Regions from separate parts of the Defluviitalea raffinosedens genome, predicted to be linked through region 2. Evidence: predicted binding sites of a transcription regulator. Region 2 holds the regulator's gene; each other region holds the start of a gene.
The links. Region 2 encodes Rex, which represses fermentation and respiration genes when NADH is low (regulators of the CRP and FNR family bind a similar motif). Its sites were predicted from a motif close to ATTGTTAANTANTTAACAAT; they were not measured.
Positions count from the first base shown of each region.

Region 1 (4,221 bases), on a different contig from region 2:
CATTTATTAAGGAGGTCCCTTAAAAAGCCATGAATAAAGTAAAAGTCTTTTTAAGCAATAACCGTCATTTTCTGATCCTGCTTTATTATTTAGTTATTTTACTTGGTTACCAATTATTAAATAAAATCACTGTACCCAAATATTACATGTACCATCCTATTGACCGCTATATTCCTTTTGTCCCCATCATGGTGGTACCTTATGTATTTTGGTATATATTAATTACTGCTTCCCTTGTTTATTTAGGCTTTACCAATAAAAACGATTTTTACAGGCTTGCCCTTTTTATGTTTGGGGGAATGACCATTTGCTACATTATATTTATTATTTTCCCCAATGGACAAAATCTAAGACCTGTGATCACAAAGACCAATATCTTCACACAGCTGATTACTTTGATTTATAGTATAGACAATCCGACCAATTCTGCTCCCAGTATACATGTTATAGATACTATGGGGGTATTTATCGCTCTCAGAAAAAATGAGAAATTGGGCAAGATTAAAAAATTTCAAATTGCCTCTGCTATTGTCACAATCTTAATCATTATGTCTACAATGATGATTAAGCAACATTCTATTCTTGATGTAATGTATGGATTATTAATGAGTTTGGTACTGTATATTGTAATCTACCGTATACCTCTTCATAAATTTAGCTTTATTCGTAAAGAAGCACATCAACGGGTATAAAAAAATCCATCTGCCTTATTAGCAGATGGATTTTTTTATAGTGTTTCAGGCTCCGGATATTCTTCTCCAAAAGTATCTATCGTGATGGTTTTAATTCTTTGCTCTACAATTGGTCGGTCAAAATAATCTGTTTTTACACTGACAATCTCATCAATAGTATCAAAACCTTCTATTGTTTTTCCAAATGCAGCATACTGTCCGTCTAAATGGGGAGCGTCTTCATGCATAATAAAAAATTGAGAACCGGCTGAATTGGGATTTTGAGCTCTGGCCATGGAAATAACGCCTCTTGTATGTTTTAACGTATTATTGAACCCATTAGTTTTAAATTCCCCTTTGATGCTGTATCCGGGCCCGCCCATTCCACTTCCTTGCGGGTCGCCACCTTGAATCATAAATCCTTTAATGACTCTATGAAAAATTAATCCGTCGTAAAATCCCTTTCGAGCTAAAGAAATAAAATTATTCACTGTATTCGGTGCCACATCAGGATAGAGTTCCAATTTGATTTGGCTACCGCTTTCCATTGTAATTAAAGCGATGGGATTATTTTTCACTATCATTTTCCTTTCTTATATGTAGTTGTAATTAGTATGTACATATCCAAAAAAAATAAAACCTATATTATATTCTGCATAATTCTAAATTTCCCTTAATACATTCATTAAAAAACTCCTCTGCCTTTTCTGGCTCAACGGAGTAAATTCTATCATGATCGACTTTGACGGATACAGCTTTGGTACAATGACCTACACAAAAGGTACCTTTAATCACAACTTGATCATTGAGATTATTCTTTTTAACCAATGATTTTAATGCTCTGACAAGTTCATAAGCTCCTTTTGAATGGCAATCGGTTCCTATACACACTTCAACTATAACCATAGTCACTCCTCTTTCTGCAGTATTCTACATACTAAGTATATGATATGGTTATTTCTTTGTCAAACAATTAATGTATTTTGTTGTTTGATGTAATTTATTGTCATTTTGAACAAAGTATTAAAATTTATAAAAAAATTATTGAGTAACTGTTATTTTATGTTTATAATTATGCAGATGAGATAAAATAAGAATAAAACTGTAGTATATGGTAAAGGGAAAGGAGAAAAAATGGAAATTAGACCTATCAAAAAGTTAAAGCTCTATGGATTCAACAATTTGACAAAAACCCTAAGCTTCAACATGTACGATATCTGTTATGCAAAAACAGAAGAAGACCGCAAAAATTATATCAAATATATTGACGAACAATATAATGCGGAACGTCTAACCAAAATTCTTACGGATGTTGCACACATTATAGGGGCTAATATTTTAAATATTGCTCAGCAAGATTATGAACCCCAGGGAGCCAGCGTAACAATGCTGATTTCTGAAGGACAAGTTGTTCCTCCGGATGCATCAGCAAAACACGAATCTCCGGGACCTCTTCCAGAAGCGGTAGTGGCACATCTGGACAAAAGTCATATTACAGTGCACACTTATCCCGAAAGCCATCCAGATGATGGAATCAGTACATTTCGTGCTGATATTGACGTATCAACTTGCGGTCAAATCTCTCCTCTTAAAGCATTGAATTATCTTATTCACAGTTTTGATTCTGACATTATGACAATTGATTATCGTGTAAGAGGCTTTACCAGAGATATTCATGGTAAAAAGCTCTTCATTGACCATAAAATCAATTCAATACAAAACTATATCTCTCCGGATACAAGAAATCGATACCAAATGATCGATGTTAACGTGTACCAGGAAAACACTTTTCATACAAAAATGCTTCTGAGAGAATTTGATTTGAACAATTATCTTTTTGGTGTAGACAAGAAAGATTTGCTTCCCAGAGAAAAACAAAAGATCATTCAAAAGCTCAAAAAAGAAATGGCAGAAATCTTTTATGGAAGAAATATGCCTTCTATGAAAAAATAATAGAGACAGCAAAACAGCTCCCAAAATGGAGCTGTTTTTATTCATAAACCTCTTCTTTTAAAACTGCTATGTATGGTAGATTTCTGTATTTTTCAGCATAATCTATTCCATAGCCAACGATAAATGCATCAGGAATTTCAAATCCAACGTAATCCACTTTTAAATCGACCTTTCTTCGAGCAGGCTTATCCAAAAGTGTACATATTTTCAAAGACTTCGGCTTTCTTCTAAACAAATTTTCCTTTAAATAATCTAAAGTCAAACCTGTATCTATGATGTCTTCAACGATTAGAATATTTTTTCCTTCAATACTGTATTCCAAGTCTTTGAGTACTTTGACTACTCCACTGCTTTCTGTGGATTGTCCATAGCTGGATACAACCATGAAATCAATAGAAAGAGGAATATCAATTTTTCGGATCAAATCCCCCATAAAGATATTAGAACCCTTTAAAATACCTACTACCGTAAGGTCTTCTCCCCTATAATCCTCAGAGATCTGCTGTCCTAATTCTTTTACTTTAACTGCAATTTCCTCTTCAGTAAATAAAATTTCTTTAACATCGTCTTTCATCCTTATCCATACCTTTCTATAGATTTAATTTAAGCTGTGTATTAACCTCTTTACCTTGTGCCGGCAATTCTTTGGCTCTTAATGCCCCCATATCCGTCTCATCATATTCGTCAGGAGCAAGAACTGTTTTAAGAAAAGTCTTTTTGCCCATTTTTAAACTTTGGACACCTGCCGCTTGTCTTTGCCTGCCAACAGGAATCAGACTTGTGTTAATAAGAGCAGCTTTTTCATCATTTCGTACAAGTAAAATATCTATATCCTCCATAACAGGAAGAATTCTTACACATTTGGAACGGCCATAAAAACCACCAACAAGTTTTCTTCTATACTGCTTGGTTTCATAGTATTTAAGCGGTATCTTGATGAGCTTACCGTTTTCAAAAGCAATAAGAATATAGCCTGCATAAGTATTTCCCTCGGAAATAAAAATAATATGCTCATCCTCTTCCATTTCCAATACATTGGGAAGATAATCCCCTAAATTGCTGGCTTTGCAATCTTCCAGTTCATAGGCTTTAATTCTGTAGACATTTTGCTTGTCAGAAAATAATAAGATATCTCCCTTGTTATTCACTTCAATTTCTTGTAAAACTCTGTCTCCATCTTTTAATGCATGAGTTGAATTGGCTCTGTAAGATGCATGAGAAATTTTCTTGATATACTGATGTTCTGTCAAAAAGATTTTAACCCCATAGTCATCAATCAAATCTTCTTTAGAAATTGAAGTAATCTTCTCTTCTTCGATGATTTCACTTTTTCTTGGTTCCCCATATTCTTTCTCTATTCTTTGAAGTTCTTTTTCGATCACTTTTTTGATCTTTTTATCATCCTGAATCAATTTCTTCAGACTTTCAATCTCTTTTCTTAAAGTATCGGCTTCTGCTATACGCTTTAAGATATATTCTTTGTTTAAATTTCTAAGTTTTATTTCTGCAATAAATTCTGCTTGTTTTTCATCAATCTGAAATCCTGCCATTAAATTCGGTACAACATCTTTTTCTTTTTCTGTATCTCTAATGATTT
Region 1 is NZ_JAFBEP010000009.1:49,894-54,114, forward strand. Features, by position in the region: gene JOD07_RS08365 (phosphatase PAP2 family protein) at 30-692, shown strand; gene JOD07_RS08370 (peptidylprolyl isomerase) at 728-1,255, opposite strand; gene JOD07_RS08375 ((2Fe-2S) ferredoxin domain-containing protein) at 1,317-1,577, opposite strand; gene speD (adenosylmethionine decarboxylase) at 1,806-2,624, shown strand; gene hpt (hypoxanthine phosphoribosyltransferase) at 2,662-3,198, opposite strand; gene JOD07_RS08390 (DNA gyrase subunit A) at 3,215-4,221, opposite strand, start outside.
Region 1: JOD07_RS08375 ((2Fe-2S) ferredoxin domain-containing protein) is a predicted target of Rex. The motif match lies at 1,622-1,641, and genes of this name have one in related genera.

Region 2 (4,221 bases):
AAGACGCTCCAGTTCTTCTTCTAACTGACTCTTCTTATCCAGCATTTCCGCAGATTTTTTGGGATTTGTATACACTTCTTCCAAGCAGAGCTGTTCATTGATTGCTTCTATTTCATTTTCTGTCTCATGAATTTGCTTTTCTATTTTCTCAATACTTCCCTGAAGTTTCCTCTGTTGTGCCTGTTCTTCTTTTCTTTTCAGCCATTCTTCTTTTGAAGAAGATTTTTCCGCAGGAACAGTTTCTTTTTCTGTATGTTCGAATTTGATTTGATTTCTTTTTTCAATATAATAATCATAATTACCGAGATACTCTTTTATGCCATGAGGGGTAAGTTCCAGGACCTTATCAGCTGTTCGATTGATAAAATAGCGGTCATGGGAAATATATAGTACCGTTCCCTCATAATGATTTAATGCATCTTCCAGTACTTCCTTGGATAAAAGGTCCAGATGGTTCGTCGGCTCGTCCAGGAGCAGAAAATTACCTTCTGAAAGCATAATTTTTGCAAGAGATACCCTTCCTTTTTCTCCGCCGCTTAAGCTGGAGATTTCCTTAAATACATCATCTCCGGTAAATAAGAATGCTGCCAGGATATTTCGTATTTCTCCAAGGGTTAAAGTTGGATAAGCGTCCGATATTTCGTCAATAATAGTTTTGTTATAAGATATATTTTGATGTTCCTGATCATAGTAACCGATTTTTACATTCGTACCAAGTCGAAAGAATCCACTGTCAGGATCAATTTGGTCCAATAATATACGAAAAAGAGTTGTTTTACCGACTCCATTGGGACCGATCAGAGCAACTTTTTCGCCTCGTTTTAAATCAAAGGAAACATTTTCAAAGAGTTTACGATTGCCAAAAGCTTTTGATAAATTCTCCACATGAAGAACATCATTGCCGCTTTGGATTTTTGGCTCTAATGTAAGCTTCATGGAAGAAGGGAGGGCTTCAGGGCGTTCAATTCTTTCTATCTTTTCCAAAGCTTTTTCGCGGCTTCTGGCTCTTTTTATAGACTTTTCACGATTAAAGGAGCGAAGAGTTTGAATGACTTCTTCCTGGCGCTTGATTTCTTTTTGCTGAGCGAGATACTGGTTCATTTGTATTTCACGGTTGATTTGCTTGTATTTTGCATAGAATGAATAGTTTCCATTATATACAGATGATTTAGTGTTTTCGATTTCAATGACTTTCGTAGCAATACGGTCCAGAAAATATCTGTCATGGGATATAATCATAACTGTACCGGAATAACTTTTTAAGAAATCCTCCAGCCATTCGATCGCACTGATGTCCAGATGATTGGTTGGCTCATCCAGCAGTAGAACAGAAGGACTGGATAAAAGAAGTTTTGCCAGGGCAACCCGGGTTTTCTGTCCTCCGGAGAGTATATTAATGGGTTTGCTTATTTCACTTTCATCAAAACCTAATCCTTTTAATACTCCTTTGATTTGGCTTTTGAAGCCATATCCGTTCTTTTCTTCAAACTCATGCTGGAGCAGGGAATACTGACGCATAAGATTTGAGAGATCTTCCCCTTTATGAGCACTCATTTTTTCTTCAAGAAGACGGATGGAAGACTCTATTTCAAGAAGTTCGGAAAAAACAGTCATCATTTCATCCAAAATCGTATTATTTGTATTAATTTCCATGTTTTGAGAAAGATAACCTATAGAGGTATCCTTAGCTTTAAAAATTTCACCGCTGTCATAAGATAGTTCTCCGGCCAGAATTTTAAATAAAGTGGATTTACCTGCACCGTTTACACCAACAATAGCTACTTTCTCTTTTTCTTCTATTTGAAAGGTAATATTTTTAAGTATGATATCCGTTCCAAAGGTTTTGGTGATATCTTTACACGCCAAAATCATATTGCCACCTCTTACATTTGATCATAAGCATACTATAAACTATGATATCAAAAAGCCGACCAAAAAGAAAGGCGTGATTGACATTATTTTTGTATCAATGTTATACTTTAAACATACTTTATGTTACATTAGGCGAAAGGAGCTAGAATCAATTGGATACAGATAGAAGAATTTCAATTGCCGTAGTAAAGCGGTTGCCTAGGTATTATCGATACTTGGGAGAGCTTCTAGAGAACGATATCACTCGTATTTCATCCAAGGAACTCAGTGAACGAATGGGAGTAACAGCTTCCCAAATTCGTCAAGATTTAAACAATTTTGGAGGATTTGGACAGCAGGGATACGGGTATAATGTAGAATATTTATATAACGAGATTGGAAAAATATTAGGGCTGAACAATACATATAAGTTTATTATTGTTGGTGTGGGGAATTTAGGACAAGCCTTAGCAAACTATACTAAATTCGAAAAAAGAGGATTTATTCTTAAAGGTTTGTTTGATGTGAATCCGAGATTGATAGGTATGACGATCAGAGGGATAGAAGTCAGAGATATTGATGAAATGGAGTCTTTCGTAAAAGAAAACAAGATTGACGTTGCATTTCTTACTTTACCTAAGTCTAAAGTCAGAAAGGTTGCAGAAGACTTGGCAAAGTGGGGAATCAAAGGCTTATGGAATTTTTCTGCTGTGGACTTGGATCTTTCACCTGATGTGGTGGTTGAGGATGTCCATTTATCCGATAGTTTAATGATCATGTCTTATAACATTAACCGAAAAAAGCTTAAAAAAGAAGCAGAGATGAAAAAACAAAACAAATGATAGGAAGTGCGTGAAGACAACATGAACATATCCGAATTTCTTATTAGCCCTATTGCAGGAAGTGTAATAGGGTATTTTACCAATTGGCTTGCGATTAAAATGCTTTTTCGCCCTCATGAAGAAAAAAGGATTTTTGGGATGAAAGTACCTTTTACTCCCGGGTTAATTCCCAAAGAAAAAAATAGAATAGCCAAAAAGGTGGGCGAAACTGTAGGAAAACATCTTCTTTCTGAAGAGGCTTTGGTAAAGGCATTGGTGGATGAAAAAGTTCTTGAAAGTTTAAGAAGTATAACAGCCAATGCTTTTTATAGTCTAAGAAATAATGAAGAAAGCCTGGATACCATTCTCACTGAAATTTTAGGAGATCATAAGAACAGTACCATAGACTCCATAGAAAATACTTTAAGTCAGTTTATCTTCAGTAAAATTAGCGATCAGCAAGTATTGGACGAAATAACTTCATTAATTATGCATCCTATTAAAAGTATTTTAACCAGAAAAGTGGAAGACATACCTGTAGAAAATATAATTCAGTCTGACTTTTTGCAGGGTGATACCTTTAGACAATGGATTATAGGCGAAATTATAGAACTAAAAGACAGAATTCAAAATGAAGAGCGTACCATGTCAGAAATCATCCCGGATTCATGGATGATCTATGTGAAAGAAGTTATAAGAGACTATTTTCCTGGTTTGGTTACTCTTCTCATAGACTATATGAATAAACCCTTTATACAGCAGAAATTAAAGCAGATTCTTTTGGAACTGATACAGGCGAATTTAGGGAAACTGGCACTTATGTTCGTAGATGCAGACAAAATATATGACAAGACGCTTCGATATATAGAAGAAAGCGCACAAAACGAAGAAAAACGAGAAGAAATTCTAAAGCAAATTAACAGTTTTATAGATTATGTCGTAGAAAAACCTGTAAAGGAATGGGCAGACAAAATTCAGCTGGCCCATCATACAAGCGAAATAGAGGATATACTCAATAAAGTAATCTTATATTTTACAAAAGAAGAAACACTGGAAAAACTTAAGGCAATGATTAAAGAATACATGAGTAAGCAGGATCTTACTGTACTTACTTTAATCACTGCAATTAAGCCTAATATAGTTCAGGATATGCATCAATGGATCAGAGAATATCTGGAAAACCTTATTCAAAAAAATGAGATTTTCAAAAAAATAAATCTTTTTATTTCAAAAGAAATAAAAAGATCCTTAGAGGTCCCTGTTTCTCGTTGGGTGAAAAGAATTGGAAAATCATTGGAGGAAAAGATACAAGATGCCGTTATAAAATATTACAAGCTAATCATTACGAGTAAATCCTCTGAAATCGCTGCCCTGCTGGACATTCCTCATATAGTTGAAGAAAGGATCATGGACTTCGAAACGGATTATACTGAACAGATCATTTTATCCGTTGTGGACAGAGAACTAAAAGCCATAACCTGGTTAGGAGGTCTTTTAGGCTTTATCATAGGATTTTTTCCGGTGTTGTTTTAATAGTTTTGAAACATTT
Region 2 is NZ_JAFBEP010000001.1:27,289-31,509, reverse strand. Features, by position in the region: gene JOD07_RS00165 (ABC-F family ATP-binding cassette domain-containing protein) at 1-1,872, opposite strand, end outside; gene JOD07_RS00160 (redox-sensing transcriptional repressor Rex) at 2,025-2,693, shown strand; gene JOD07_RS00155 (DUF445 family protein) at 2,715-4,205, shown strand; gene JOD07_RS00150 (hypothetical protein) at 4,202-4,221, opposite strand, start outside.

Region 3 (4,221 bases), on a different contig from region 2:
ATCAATCAATTCGTCAGAAGGAAAATCTGTTACATAACTAGCCACAATACCCGCCTTAATCGCTTCAATTAAATCGGTATTGTTAACCAATTCTCCTCTGGAGAAATTGAGTATTCTAACGCCCTTTTTCATGAGTGCAAACTTTTCTTTATTAAGCATATTTTTTGTTTCATCTAAAAGCGGCACATGGATGGTAATATAATCACATTCTGCGAGCATAGAATCTAAACTAATTGCTCGATGCACGTCCCGCGACAATCCCCATGCTGCATCGATAGACATATAGGGATCATACCCTTGAACATCCATTCCAAGAGCATTCGCAGCATTCGCTACTAAAACTCCAATAGCACCTAATCCAATAACACCTAATTTTTTGCCCAATATTTCAGGACCAGCAAATTCCCCTTTGCCTTTTTCAACGAGTTTAGGTACTTCGTCTCCTTTTCCTTTTAAACTTTTTGTCCATTGGATTCCTTCAACAATTTTTCTGGAAGAAAGGAATAGACCCGTCAATACCAATTCTTTTACACCATTTGCGTTTGCCCCTGGTGTATTAAAAACAACAATTCCTTTTTCTGAACATTCATCTATAGGAATATTATTCACTCCTGCACCTGCTCTGGCAACTGCTTTTAATGAAGGCGGAAATTCCATACCATGCATTTTCGCGCTTCTAACTAAAATACCATCCGGATTCGCACAGTCATTAGAGATTTCATATGTATCCTTTGGTAAAAGCTCTAAACCCTTCTCAGAAATATTGTTTAAAGTTTGAATCTTAAACATTGTGCTCCCCCTATCGATTTTCCATTTCGAACTTCTTCATAAATTCTACTAATGTTTTGACTCCCTCGATTGGCATTGCGTTATATATGCTTGCACGCATTCCACCAACTGTTCTATGCCCTTTTAAATTAACCAGACCTTTGGCAGTCGCTTCTTTTATAAATTTTGCATCTAATTCTGGTGACGGAGAAACAAAAGGTATATTCATTAAAGAACGATATTTTGGAACTACTGTGCCTTTAAAGAAGCTTGAATCATCTAAATAATCATAAAGAATTTTAGCTTTTTCTTCATTGATTTTTTGCATAGCAGGTACTCCACCCATCTTTTTAACCCATTCGAAAACTAATTTCGCAATATATATGCTGTAAGTAGGTGGTGTATTATACATGGAACCATTTTCTGCATGTATCTGATAATTAAACATGGTTGGTGTAATATCCATAGCATGCCCAATCAAATCTTCACGAATAATCACTACAGTAAGTCCTGCAGGACCCATATTCTTTTGCGCACCGGCAAAAATCACACCAAACTTATTAACATCATATACTTCGGATAAAATATTCGATGACATATCAGCTACCAAAGGAACATCTCCTGTATCAGGCAGCTCAGTATATCTTGTTCCATAAATCGTATTATTGGTTGTTATGTAGAAATAGTCAGCATCCGGTGAAAAAGTACTTTTATCTAATTCAGGAATATAATTAAAAGTTGCATCTTCCGATGAAGCAACTACATTTACAGTTCCATATCTGCTTGCTTCAGCAATAGCTTTTTTTGCCCATAAACCTGTTTTTACATAATTTGCTTTTTTGCTCTTTCTAAACAGATTTAATGGAACCATGGCAAATTGGCTGGATGCTCCCCCTTGTAAAAAGAGAACCTTGTAGTTTTCTGGAATATTCATAATTTCTCTAAGAAGTGCTTCGGCTTCATCAATAATATCTTGATAGACTTTTGAGCGATGGCTCATTTCCATTACTGACATACCAGCATCTCTGTAGATTACCAATTCTTCTTGAGCTTTTTTAAGCACTTCTTCAGGCAGCATCGAAGGACCTGCTGAAAAATTATAAACTCTGTCCATTTTACCCCTCCTAAGTATACATTCATTGAAATCTATTCTTTGACATTTTGCTAACAATGTTTGCTAAGAATTATATCCAAAAATATAATATTCGTCAATAAAATAATTATGATTTTTAATTTTTTAAAAATAAATAATATACTTAAAGTTTTAATCCTATAGTTGAGCAAGAATCAGGATATAAGTAAGTTAAACCAATGTTGCCACCATTACAGCTTTGATCGTATGCATTCTGTTTTCCGCTTCATCAAACACCACAGAAGCTTTGCTTTCAAATACTTCCTCAGTAACCTCATTTCCTTTGACTGCGGGAAGACAATGCATAAAAATTGTATGATCTTTTCCTGTTTTATTCATCAAAGAAGCATTCACCTGGTAAGGCTTTAGGAGTTTAATACGTTCTTCAGCTTTGTCTTCTTCTCCCATAGAACACCAAACATCTGTATAAATCACATCAGCACCATCCACTGCTGCCCCAACATCTTCTGTAATTGATATTTTTCCTTTTGACGCTTCTGCGAACAATTTACATTCTTCAATTAAAGATTCTTCTGGCCATAAGTCTTTGGGCGCAGCAATCACAAAATCCATTCCCATTTTTGCAGAACCAATCATCAAACTATTGGCCATATTATTTCGTCCATCTCCCATATATACAAAACGAATGCCTTTTAAATACCCAAACTTTTCCTTTATTGTGAGTAAGTCTGCCAAAACTTGTGTTGGATGATAAATATCTGTTAATCCATTCCAAACAGGAACTCCACTATACTGAGCCAATTTTTCTACAGTCTCTTGTTTAAAACCTCTGAATTGAATTCCATCAAAAAGACGTCCCAATACCCTCGCAGTATCTTCAATAGATTCTTTATGGCCTAACTGAATGTCGTTTTTTCCCAAATACTCTGGATGGGCTCCTTCATCAATGCAGGCTACGGTAAATGCACATCTTGTTCTTGTAGAAGGCTTTTCAAAAATCAGAGCAATGTTTTTTCCTTCTAAAAGATTTCCTTTGATCCCCATTCTTTTCTTTCTTTTTAGATCCTCCGCCAAATCCAATAAATACTCTATTTCATTCGGTGTGAAGTCTTTTAAAGTTAGAAGACTTCTTCCTTTTAAATTCATCCCCATAATTTCCCTCCTCTTAATTTAATTTTAAATTTTATTATTATATTCCTACATATAATAATCCAGAGTTTCGTAAGTAAATGTTTCATTTTTACTATAAGTTTTTAAAGCTAGAAGATATGCCTTTGCCGTATCCAAAGAAGTAAAACAAGGTATTTTCATCTGTTCGGCTGTAGTGCGTATTTTAAAACCGTCTTTATTTGGATTTTTACCTAATGTAGGTGTATTGATGACAATCGTTATTTCTTTATTCTTCATCATTTCAAAGATTTCATCAAGATTATGGATTGAAATCGGTTTTACTTCCAATCCTTTCTCGTTAAGGTATTTTGCAGTTCCTTCACTGCCCATAAGCTCAAATCCTATCTCTTTAAAAGACTTTAATAATTCTATAGATTCTTTTTTATCTTTTTCCCTTAAAGATACAAAGATTTTTCCAGAGCCTGGGAATGTGTATCCTGCTCCGCTAAACGCTTTGACAAGTGCCTTTTCATAAACAGAATCTACTCCCAATACTTCACCAGTTGATTTCATTTCAGGAGTCAATGCCACATCTACATTATTTAGTTTTTGGAATGAAAATACCGGTGCTTTCACAGCAACCAAATTACTTTTATTGTATAAGCCAACTCCATAGCCTTGATCTCTTAATTTTTCTCCTAATATGACTTTTACTGCCACATGTACCATAGGAATTTTGGTTACCTTGCTTAAAATAGGCACGGTTCTGGAAGCTCTGGGATTCACTTCAATAACATATACTTTTTCATCTTTTACAACAAATTGAATATTCATTAAACCAATAACTTGCAAAGCTTTAGCAATCTTTCTGGTATATAAAATCAATGTATCAATGACCTTTTGTGAAAGAGTTTGAGGTGGATATACACAAATACTGTCTCCTGAGTGTACCCCTGTTCTTTCTATATGTTCCATAATTCCCGGAATTAAAATATCCTCTCTGTCTGAAATTGCATCAACTTCTACTTCTTTTCCCTCTATATATTGATCTATTAAAATTGGATGTTCGGTAGAAAGAGAAGTTGCTTCCTTTACATACTCCCGTAATTCAGTTTCTGAATAAACAACTTGCATGGCTCTCCCACCAATAACATAAGAAGGTCTTACGAGAACAGGATAACCTATTTCCTCTGCAACTCTTACCGCCTCATCTATATGCGTTACAGCACTGCCTTTAGGCTGTGGAATAT
Region 3 is NZ_JAFBEP010000006.1:130,481-134,701, forward strand. Features, by position in the region: gene JOD07_RS06820 (phosphoglycerate dehydrogenase) at 1-789, opposite strand, end outside; gene serC (3-phosphoserine/phosphohydroxythreonine transaminase) at 800-1,882, opposite strand; gene argF (ornithine carbamoyltransferase) at 2,072-3,007, opposite strand; gene carB (carbamoyl-phosphate synthase large subunit) at 3,059-4,221, opposite strand, start outside.
Region 3: serC (3-phosphoserine/phosphohydroxythreonine transaminase) is a predicted target of Rex. The motif match lies at 1,994-2,013, and genes of this name have one in related genera.

Region 4 (4,221 bases), on a different contig from region 2:
CTTTCAATTAAGGATGTATATATGAAGCTTATCCCAGTATTAAAAAAAATCGAGCATCCAGAAATTCTCAGACAAAGCTCCAGCAATGGGATTGGATGGGCTATGTCTGGCGGTGAAGGAGAATTTTTAGGCATTGATAATTACATAGCTGTTGATGGTATAGAAAATGTTAATAAAATCTTGGAAAAGGTAGAAAACGGAAAACTTATAGATGTTGATTTTATTGAAGCATTAGCTTGTCATGGAGGGTGTTTAGGAGGGCCATTGACTGTCGAAAACAGTTTTGTAGCCAAAAATCATCTTAAAAAGCTTTTACGTCATTCAGCGACATTAAAAGAACAAGATGATAAGGAGCAATTAATCAGCGACTCCAATCTTATATGGAATAATCCAGTGAATTCAAAGCCAGTTATGACATTGGATGAAGATATGGAGAAGGCAATCAAAAAGCTGGAAGAATTAGAGGGAATATACGATACCCTTCCGCAGATTGATTGTGGCTCCTGTGGTGCACCAAATTGCAGAGCTCTGGCTGAAGATATTGTAAGAGGCAATGCAAATATTGAAGACTGCATTTTTATGTTAAGACAAAAAGTTAGGGAAATGGCAGAAGCCATGGTTAATCTTTCACAGAAGTTGCCTCCGGCTTTTAGAAAAAATGATGATTAGGAAGTGATGAAATGACCGTAAGAGAATTAATGAAAACTCTTGGATTATCCATAGTTGCAGGGGAAAATGGATTGGATAAGGAGATTACAACAGGATATGTTGGAGACTTATTAAGCTGGGTGATGGCCAATGCGAAACCAGGGGCAGCTTGGATTACTATTCAAAGTCACGTGAATATTATAGCCATTGCGTCATTATTAAATTTATCTTGCATTATTATTGCAGAGGGTGCTCACATAGATCAGGATACTATCGAAAAAGCTAATGAAGAAGACATTCCTGTATTCTCTTCAGAGATCAATGCATACCAGCTTGTGAAAAAACTAACCGAAATAGGAATATCTTAGCAATGAAATATGCTTATGATTTCCATATTCATACGGCCCTTTCACCCTGTGGGGATAACGATATGACCCCCAATAATATCGTGAACATGGCATTGTTAAAAGAATTAGATATTATCGCTATTACTGACCACAATTCCTGTGAAAATGTTAAAGCAGTCATGAAAGTAGCGGAAGGGACAGAACTTATTGTTATCCCAGGGATGGAAGTTGAGACATCTGAAGAAATACACGTGGTTTGTCTATTTCCCGATCTCGTTTCGGCATATCAGATGCAAGACTTGGTTTATAAACATTTACCGCCCCTGGAAAATAGAGTGAGTATCTTTGGAGAGCAACTAATTCTTAATGAGCAAGATGATATTATTGGAGAAAACAAAAGATTACTTTTAACTGCAACTTCATTAAGTGTTTACGACGTAGTAAAGTATGTTAGAGCCTTTAGTGGAGTTGCTGTTCCTGCTCATATAGACCGTTCATCTTATAGTATTTTATCAAATTTAGGATGGATTCCAGAAGATTTAGATGTTCATACACTTGAAGTTTCAAAGAATGCAGATTTAGAAAAAGCTAAGTTAAAATACAGTCAATACAATGTGATCCGGTCTTCGGATGCGCATTATTTGCAAGATATTTCTGAAAGAGAGCAGTTTATCGAATTAGAATCAAAATCTATAAGTCAAGTTATTAAATTATTAATATGAAAGGTTTGTACATTTATAAAGATTTATGTTATAATATTGACAATGAAGTTGAAAGTGTGCTAACTTCATAGTTGTGCTAATAACATATTTTTTTTGCTAATCAATTCGGCTTCTTTATGAAATCGAAATTTGATTACGCCTAATTTAATTTCATATACTTGAAGGGGGAATAAAAATGGCTAATTGTGCAAATTGCACAAACGAATTGTCTGAACGCGGTTTCCGTGAGTTAGAACAATTTATTGACGAACTAAGTGATAAAAATGGAGCTCTGATCTCTGCATTACATAGGGCTCAAGAGATTTTTGGATACCTTCCAAAGGAAGTACAGCAGTTTGTAGCAAAGAAGTTGAACATACCTGTATCTAAAGTATATGGTATTGTAAGCTTCTACTCATTCTTCACCATGATTCCTAAAGGAAAATACCCAATATCTGTTTGTATGGGAACAGCTTGCTATGTTAGAGGTGCTGATAAAGTTTTAGATGAGTTTAAAAGAGAATTAAATATTGAAGTAGGAGAAACAACGGCTGATGGAAACTTTTCGCTGGATGCACTGCGCTGCGTAGGGGCATGCGGATTGGCTCCCGTAGTTTTAGTTGGAGAAAAAGTATATGGTCGTGTTACTCCGGACCAAGTAAAATCAATTCTTAAAGAGTATGAATAGGTTATTGGGGAGGGAATGTCATGGCTAAAATAAAATCTTTAGATGAATTAAAGCAATTAAGAGAGCAATTTAAATCAAAAGTGGATATAAGAGAAAAAGGCGACAACATGGAAAAATTAGTTCAGATCCGTGTGGCAATGGCAACCTGTGGAATAGCGTCAGGAGCTAGAGAAGTTATGAATGCATTAGTTGATATTGTTGCCAATGAAAAATTAGATAATGTAGTTATATCTCAAACTGGCTGCATGGGATATTGTTATGCAGAGCCTACAATAGAAGTTGCTATTCCGGGAGAAGAACCAGTGGTATTTGGGGAAGTAACCGTAGAAAGAGCTAAGGAAATAGTAGAAAAGTATGTGAAAAATGGCGAACTATTAGACGGAATCATACCTGTGAGTCATAAAACAGTGGATGAGTAATTGTAAAAGGAGGCTTTCATAATGTCCAAGTATAAAATGCATGTTTTGGTTTGTGGTGGAACAGGCTGCATTTCTTCTAATTCCACACAGATCGTTGATAATATAAAGGCTTTATTAAAAGAAAATGGAATGGAAAATGATGTTCAGGTTTTAAAAACAGGATGTTTTGGTTTTTGTGAAAAAGGACCTATCGTAAAAATTCTTCCTGATAATACTTTTTATGTACAAGTTAAACCTGAAGATGCTGAAGTTATTGTTAAAGAACATTTAATCAAAGGAAGAAAAGTAGATCAATTATTATATAAAGAACCAGCTACGGATCAATCCATCGAAGACTCTAAGCATATGGATTTCTACAAAAAGCAAATGAGAATTGCTTTAAGAAACTGCGGATTTATCGATCCTGATAATATAGATGAGTATATTGCAAGAGACGGTTATCAAGCTTTAGGAAAAGCATTAACTGAAATGACACCTGAATCCGTTATTGAAGAAATGAAAAAATCCGGATTAAGAGGAAGAGGTGGCGGTGGATTCCCAACAGGACTTAAATGGGAATTTGCACATAAAAATCAATCTGATCAAAAATATGTTGTATGTAATGCCGATGAAGGAGACCCAGGGGCTTTTATGGACCGTTCTATCTTAGAAGGAGACCCTCACTCCGTTGTAGAAGCTATGGCAATCTGTGGTTATGCTATAGGTGCATCCCAAGGATTAGTTTACATCCGTGCGGAATATCCATTGGCAGTAAGACGTCTTAAAAAAGCTATTGAAGATGCAAGAGCATACGGATTACTTGGAAAAGATATTTTAGGAACAGGATTTGACTTTGATATTGAAATAAAATACGGTGCAGGAGCTTTCGTATGCGGTGAGGAAACAGCTCTTATTCACTCCATGGAAGGAGAAAGAGGAGAACCTACGACGAAACCTCCATTCCCAGCAGAATCTGGTTTCTGGGGTAAACCAACCAATGTTAATAACGTAGAAACTTTTGCTAATGTTCCTGTAATTCTCTTAAAAGGTGCTGATTGGTTCAGTTCTATTGGTACCGAAAAATCAAAAGGAACCAAAGTTTTTGCATTGGCAGGTAAAGTTAACAATGTTGGACTCATCGAAGTTCCTATGGGAACTACCTTAAGAGAAGTTATTTTTGATATCGGCGGAGGAATTAAAGGCGGTAAGAAATTTAAAGCAGTTCAAACTGGAGGACCATCTGGTGGATGCTTAACAGAGAAAGATTTGGATACACCGATTGATTTTGACAACTTACTTGAAAAAGGTTCCATGATGGGATCCGGTGGTATGATTGTTATGGATGAAGACAACTGTATGCCAAGCGTTGCAAAATTCTATCTGGAATTTACTGAAGATGAATCCTGTGGTAAATGTACACCTTGTAGAGTAGGAACAAA
Region 4 is NZ_JAFBEP010000004.1:183,783-188,003, reverse strand. Features, by position in the region: gene JOD07_RS05215 ([Fe-Fe] hydrogenase large subunit C-terminal domain-containing protein) at 1-669, shown strand, start outside; gene JOD07_RS05210 (DRTGG domain-containing protein) at 681-1,016, shown strand; gene JOD07_RS05205 (PHP domain-containing protein) at 1,019-1,717, shown strand; gene JOD07_RS05200 (NADH-quinone oxidoreductase subunit NuoE family protein) at 1,893-2,384, shown strand; gene JOD07_RS05195 ((2Fe-2S) ferredoxin domain-containing protein) at 2,405-2,803, shown strand; gene nuoF (NADH-quinone oxidoreductase subunit NuoF) at 2,825-4,221, shown strand, end outside.
Region 4: JOD07_RS05200 (NADH-quinone oxidoreductase subunit NuoE family protein) is a predicted target of Rex. The motif match lies at 1,742-1,761, and genes of this name have one in related genera.